DNA from 2 places in the Microbacterium sp. CGR1 genome. Region 2 is predicted to be linked to the other one. Evidence: predicted binding sites of a transcription regulator. Region 2 holds the regulator's gene; the other holds the start of a gene.
What was found. The regulator LexA, encoded in region 2, represses DNA repair genes until DNA is damaged. The targets are predictions, from matches to a motif close to TCGAACANNTGTTCGA.

Region 1 (3,372 bases), 510 kb from region 2:
CGCGACGGCTCGGGGCACCGGGCCGTTCCTCTCTGTGATCGTCGCCGTGCTGGTGCTCGGGGAGCGTCCATCGGCCCTCGCGCTCACCGGCGTCGCGGCGATCATCCTCGGAGTCGTCGCGATCGGTCTCGTCGACCGCGGACGCGCCGACCGGTCGCGTCGCCTGGATCCCGGGCTCGTGTTCGGTCTGCTCACCGGCGTCGCGATCGCGGTCTACACGATCTGGGACGCCAACGCCGTGCGCACGTGGAACCTCTCGCCCGTCGCCTTCATGGTGGGGACAATGCTGCTCGAGATCCCGTTCTACTCGCTCGGCGTCCGAGGCCGATGGGCGGCCGTTCGCGCGCTCGGCCGCACGCAGTGGAAGCGCATCGTGGCGTTCAGCATCCTGTCGCCGCTCTCGTACATCCTGGTGCTCACGGCCATCCAGATCGCTCCGGTCGCACTGGTCGCGCCGCTGCGCGAGGTCAGCGTTGTGCTGGTCAGCCTGTTCGGTGTCTTCGCCCTGAAGGAGAGCAGGCCCGGATGGCGTCTCGCCGCGTCCGCGGTCGTCGCGGGCGGGATCGTGCTGCTCGCGCTGTAGCGGTGGTTCTGCGGCGGTGGTTCTGTGGTCGTGGTCGTGGTCGTGGTCGTGGTCGTGGTCGGGGTCGTGGTCTCTCCGGGTGCGTGGCCTGCGTGATTGTATGGATGCTGTGTGCGCCGCGTGGGGTCTTCGAGAGAGCAGTCCGTCGGATGCGCACTGGATGTCGGAGCTGCGAGCGATCGTCATGCGTGCCGATCTGGAGCGTCTCGGACGCTTCGACCCGGTGCGTGTGCGGCAGCGGTTCCTCGATGGGTTCGTCCCGCAGAACACGCGAGTGATCGTGGTTGCCGGGCAGGACGTGGGCCTCATCGCGGTGAGGCCCGAGAGCGACGCGGTGTGGATCGAGCACTTCTACCTCGATCCCGCTCAGCAGGGCCGCGGCCTCGGCTCCGCGGTGCTGGCGGACGCCTTGGAGACGCGTCATGCGGGCGATGACCGGCCGTTCCGCCTCAATGTGCTGCAGGGCAGTCCGGCGCGACGGCTGTACGAGAGGCACGGCTTCGAGCTCGAGCGCGAAGACGCGGTCGACGTCTTCATGAAGGCCGAGCCGCTCCGGCGCTGATCGAGTGCCCCGTGACGGGTGCTCGGTCTGGGGTCTCGTTCCTCGTGTCTGGGTCCTTGTTCCTCGTTCCTCGTGTCTTGTTCCTCGTTCCTCGTGTCTCGTTCCTCGTTCCTCGTTTCTCGTGTCTCGTGTCTCGTTCCTCGTGTCTCGTTCCTCGTGTCTCGTTCCTCGTGTCTCGTTCCTCGTGTCTCGTTCCTCGTGTCTCGTTCCTCGTGTCTCGTTCCTCGTTCCTCGTGTCTCGTTCCTCGTGTCTCGTGTCTCGTTCCTCGTGTCTCGTTCCTCGTTCCTCTTGTCTCTTCTGCCCTCGTTGACTGGTCTCTCCGCTCCTCTTGTGCCTGCGTTGTGCGGCATTCCGGGAGATTGGAATACGTGCTCTGATCTGGTCTAAATCGGACTGGTTTCGGGGGTCGAATGTCGGTGGCCCCGTGTTGACTCGAGGGTATGAACAGCATCGTGGAGCGTCTGGGTCGGGTCGTCGCTGACCTTGATGCGGTGCCGTGTGATGACGCGTTGGCGGGGTTGAGCGATGCGGAGCGTGTCGCGGTGCTGCAGGCGGCGGGGGCGGTGTTCCGGCGGGCCGAGGCGGTGATCGTGGAGACCGTGGCGACCGGGGATCCTGCGGATTTTCCGCATGCGGCAGGGTGTCGCGGGGTGAACGAGCTGGTGCAGCGGATGGTGGGCGTGGATGTGCGGGGTGCGTCCCGGGTCGACAGGGTCGTCGATCTGGTGCGCCGGCCGGTGAGTCTGGCGGGGGAGCGGATGCCGGCGCGGTGGTCGGAGATGCGCGTGGCCTTGTTGGATGGTGTGGTGGGTGTCACGGGGTTTCTGGCGGCGACGGGCCCGATCGAGCGGGTGTGGGACCGGTTGAGCGTGGATCAGCGGTTGGCGGCGGATGTGGCGTTGGCGGGGTGCGCCCGCGGGCACGGGATCGGCGGGGGCGCGGATTCTGGTCCGGCGCCGACGGTGCAGGATCTGAAAGCTCTTGCGGAGGATCTCGCCTCGATGCTCGACCCGGACGGGGAGGAGCCGAAGGATGAGGACGCGCGGCGCAAGCGCGGGATCACGATCGGTCGTCTCACGGACGGGATGCATGCGATCCGGGGGTATCTGACTCCGGATGCCGCGGCGCAGTTGCAGCTGATCCTGGACGCGATGCTGAACCCGAAGGGTGACGGCCCGCCCATGCCGGGAGTGTTCTTCACCCCCAGCGGTGACACCGGTCACACAGACACAGGTGCTGACCCGGGTGTTGATCCGTTCAATGTGGATGAGCGCAGCGTGCTCGATGATCGCACCGCGTCGCAGAAACGCCACGATGCTCTCGCCGCCGCTCTCGCGATAGCCGCCCGTCACAAGGACATGCCCACGCTCGGTGGTGCCTCCCCGGTGCTCGTCGTCACCGTTAACGCGACAGACCTCGCCCACCATGCGGAAGGTTCTGCTTTCGGTGCGGGCATCGCCGGCGCGGGTGGTGGTGCGGGCAGCGGCGGGTGGGCGACGATCCCTGGATCCGGTGCGCATGTGCCTGTGTCCGTCGCGGCGCAGACCGCATGTGCGGGGGCGATCCAGCGGGTGCTCCTGGACGAGGGGCGCATCATCGGGATCAGCACCACCGACCGCGTGTTCACCGTGCATCAACGCCGGGCGATCATCGCCCGCGACAAGGAATGCCTCATCCCCGGGTGTCACGTGCCCGCATCCTGGTGCGAGATCCATCACGTCACCGAACACGCCCGCGGTGGGCCGACCCACACCGACAACGGTGTGCCTCTGTGCTGGTGGCACCACCGATCCCTGGGCAGCTCGCAGTGGGAGATCCGCATGAACCACGGGCTCCCCGAAGTCCGTGGACCGAACTGGTGGGACCCCGACCAACGCTGGCGCACCCCACAACACAGCCTCCCCGCGGACCGTGACCGAAGGCGCCTCGTTCGAACCGGGTGATACGCGGCGGCATCCTCACGGCAAGTGCTGCTGATCCCGAACAGCGGGCCGGACTCAGCGGGCCAGCCCCAGCGGGCCAGACTCACAGTGCCCGGCTCAACGGGCTCGCCTCAGCAGTCTCACTCCAATGATCCCGCCGGTCAGCGATCTCGCCGGTCAGCGGTCTCGCCGGTCAGCGGTCTCGCCGGTCAGCGGTCCCGCCTCAGCGGAAGTCGACCAGCCCGGCGTGCGCTGCCGTGACGAGGATCTGCACGCGATCGCGCACGTGCCACTTCGACATGAT
Region 2 (3,372 bases):
CGACGTCGACGCACCAGACCCCGGGTTCTGTCGTCGAGCTGTTTCCGGAGAGCAGCACGCGGGAGCCCGCGACATCGTCGACACTCACGTGGCCGTCTGCGGGGAGGGGAATGCGGTGGGCGCTGCCGTCGGGGTCGATGACGACGACCCGGTCGCGACCGTTCGTGCGCACAGCCACGACGCGACCGTCGGCGAGCGGGCGGTACCAGCGATTGCCGAGCACCCAGAGGCCGTATCCCGTGTCGGCGTCGTCGTCGATGATCTGCTCCGCCGTGCCGACCGCCTGGGCTCCGCTGACACGCTGTCGGTGCAGAGCCCAGCGGCCCGAGGGATCGTCGGAGTACACGATCTCGTCGTCAGCCGTCCACTCGGGCTGCAGCGCGGCGCGAGTGGACAGCTCTGTGCGCGCGGTGCCGTCCGAGATCACCAACGACGCTCGCTGCCACGGCATCCGATCGCCGGACCACTCGACCCACGCTGCACGAGAACCGTCGGGAGACAGTGCCGGATGAGCGTAGAACGACTCGCCTTCGACGAGGGTCTTCAACAGCGCAGGCCGGTCGGATGCCGACCCGTCGGTCGGGATCTCGACGATGGCGCGTCGGTGAGGGGAGACCGACAGATCCTCCCGCACGGCGAACAGGCGGCCGCTCTGCAGACGCAGACCGCCGTGCGCCGGGCCCGGGGGTGTCAAAGGAACGGGGACACCGCCGCGGGGCATGCGGTGCACGCGCTGATCCTTGGCATCGACGAAGTACAGCGTGCCGTCGGCATCCGCGGTCCACGCCCCGCCGCCGTACTCGTGGACGCGAGACCGAGCACTCCATGGCGCGGGAAGGATCTCGGCACCCGTCGAACTTCGCACGGTCAGGCGACCGCCCTCGGCAGGGATCGACTCACCCCACCAGATCTCGTCAGCCACGAAGGCGCTGCCATCGATCCGCGGAGACGACGCGGCGATCCGGTCGGGGGTGAACGGAGAGGTCCAGGTACCGAACGGCGACGACATGGTTCGAGCCTATGGTGCGTCGACGCCCGCCGACACCGGCAGGGTGGGAGGGGAGTCAGACCGCGCGCAGCACGGCGACGATCTTGCCGAGGATGACGGACTCGTCGCCGAGGATCGGCTCGAATGCGGAGTTGCGAGGCAGCAGCCAGGTGTGGCCGTCGCGTCGACGGAGAACCTTCACCGTCGCCTCGCCGTCGAGCATGGCGGCGACGATCTCGCCGTTCTCGGCGCTGCTCTGCGACCGCACCACGACCCAGTCGCCGTCGCAGATCGCCGCATCGATCATCGATTCGCCGGACACCTTGAGCATGAACAGGTCGCCCTTGCCGACGAGCTGCCGGGGGAGCGGGAAGATCTCCTCGACCTGCTGGTCGGCGGTGATCGGGACACCTGCGGCGATGCGGCCGACGAGCGGCACGAGCGCCGCATCGCCCACGGGGGTCGCCACATCGGCGGGATTCTCTCCGCTGGTGCCGGGGAGGTCGATGAGCACTTCCATGGCACGGGTCTTGCCGGGGTCGCGTCGCAGATATCCGCTCAGCTCGAGCTGGCCGAGCTGGTGGGTCACGCTGGACAGCGACTTGAGGCCCACGGCGTCGCCGATCTCTCTCATGCTCGGCGGGTACCCGTGACGGCTGATCGACGCCTGGATGACCTCGAGGATCGCCATCTGCTTGGGACTCAGGCTCTTGCGGCGACGGGTGCGCGGGACGTCGGCGTCGGGGGCGGAGATGTCGCTCATGGTGCTCCTCAGGTGTGCGATTCCGGCGTCTCAGTTCGAATGTCGGAGGCCCGTGGTGGGGTGTTGACATCGAAACCGTATCCGAGAATCGCGCCGAAGTGGAAGATCTGTTCGAGCGTGTCGGCCGATTCCCGGACTTCTGTTTCGAAGAACGCTTGACAGATGTTCGAATTCGAAGATAACTTCGGAACGTAGGTTCGCATTCACGGCTCCCGGCCGAGGCGCGAATGCGAACGCTACGCCAACTTCACCGCCCACGCGGTAGATGCAGAGGAGCACGACATGAGCACCATCACCTTCAGCAGTGCAGCAGTCCTTCCGGCTCGTCCGGCGACGCGGCTCAAGCTGACGGCGCGCGGTCGACGTGTCGTTCTCGCTGTCGCGGCCGTGCCGCTCGCAGCCGGGATCGCATTCGCCGCACTCAGCGGCGGCAGTGCGATGGCCTCAGGCGAGCAGACTGCCACGGCATCGTTCGCGACGGTGACGGTGATGCCCGGCGACACGCTGTGGTCGATCGCTGAGAGCGTGGCCCCCGGCGCGGATCCGCGCGACGTGATCGGCGACATCACGCGTCTGAACCTGCTGCGCGGCGGCGAGCTGCAGATCGGCCAGGAGCTGGCGATTCCGGCGCAGTATTCGGAATGAACCCGTGAGGGCCGTTCGATCGAGCGGTGCGGCGCGGATGCGCGTTCACACTCCGTCACCACGGGCGTCTGTGTAGTGAAGGCGGCCTACCATGGGAAGGGTGACTGCATCACTCGCCGACCTCCCTCTTCGCGACGACCTCCGAGGGCTCACGCCCTATGGAGCGCCGCAAGCGCCTCTTCCGATCGCACTCAACGTCAACGAGAACACGCATCCGGTTCCCGACGCGGTCGCCAGTGACATCCTGGACGACATCGCGGTCGCGCTCCGCGATGTCAACCGCTACCCGGATCGCGAGTTCACCACGCTCCGGGAAGGGTTCGCGGAGTATCTCGGTCATGGTCTCGAACCGGCTCAGATCTGGGCGGGCAACGGGTCGAACGAAGTCCTTCAGCACATTCTGCAGGCGTTCGGAGGGCCGGGCCGCACGGCGTTCAGCTTCGCCCCGACCTACTCGATGTATCCGCTGATCTCGAAGGGCACCGGAGCGCGTTGGGTCGCCGGCACCAGGCAGCCCGATTACACGATCACCCCCGAAGAGGCGGCAGCGCAGGTGCGAGATGTCGATCCTGACGTCATCCTGCTGTGCTCGCCGAACAATCCGACAGGCACGCCGCTGGGCCTCGACGTCGTCGAAGCCGTGTACGAGGCGTCGAACGGAATCGTCGTCGTCGACGAGGCGTACCAGGAGTTCGCGCCGCACGACGCGGCATCGGCTCTGACCCTTCTCGAGGGACGACCGCGGCTCGCCGTCTCCCGCACGATGAGCAAGGCCTTCGCCTTCGCGGGTGCCCGCGTGGGGTACCTCGCCGCGGATCCTGCCTTCATCGACGCTCTGCGGCTCGTGCGCCTGCCGTACCACCTCAGCGCTCTCACGCAGGCCGCAGCCGTCGCCGCTCTGCGCAACTCCGACGTGATGCTCGGCATGGTCGAGGAGATCGTCGAGCAGCGGGATCGCATCTCCGCGACGCTCGAG

Region 1: a site for LexA is predicted at 1,507-1,522, ahead of AKG07_RS09190 (HNH endonuclease signature motif containing protein). Genes of this name have one in related genera too.

The regions. Positions count from the first base shown of each region.
Region 1 is NZ_CP012299.1:1,895,005-1,898,376, reverse strand. It holds gene AKG07_RS09200 (EamA family transporter) at 1-583, shown strand, start outside; gene AKG07_RS09195 (GNAT family N-acetyltransferase) at 744-1,145, shown strand; gene AKG07_RS09190 (HNH endonuclease signature motif containing protein) at 1,587-3,089, shown strand; gene AKG07_RS09185 (response regulator) at 3,292-3,372, opposite strand, start outside.
Region 2 is NZ_CP012299.1:1,382,955-1,386,326, reverse strand. It holds gene AKG07_RS06650 (prolyl oligopeptidase family serine peptidase) at 1-1,009, opposite strand, end outside; gene lexA (transcriptional repressor LexA) at 1,065-1,751, opposite strand; gene AKG07_RS06640 (LysM peptidoglycan-binding domain-containing protein) at 2,034-2,396, shown strand; gene AKG07_RS06635 (histidinol-phosphate transaminase) at 2,488-3,372, shown strand, end outside.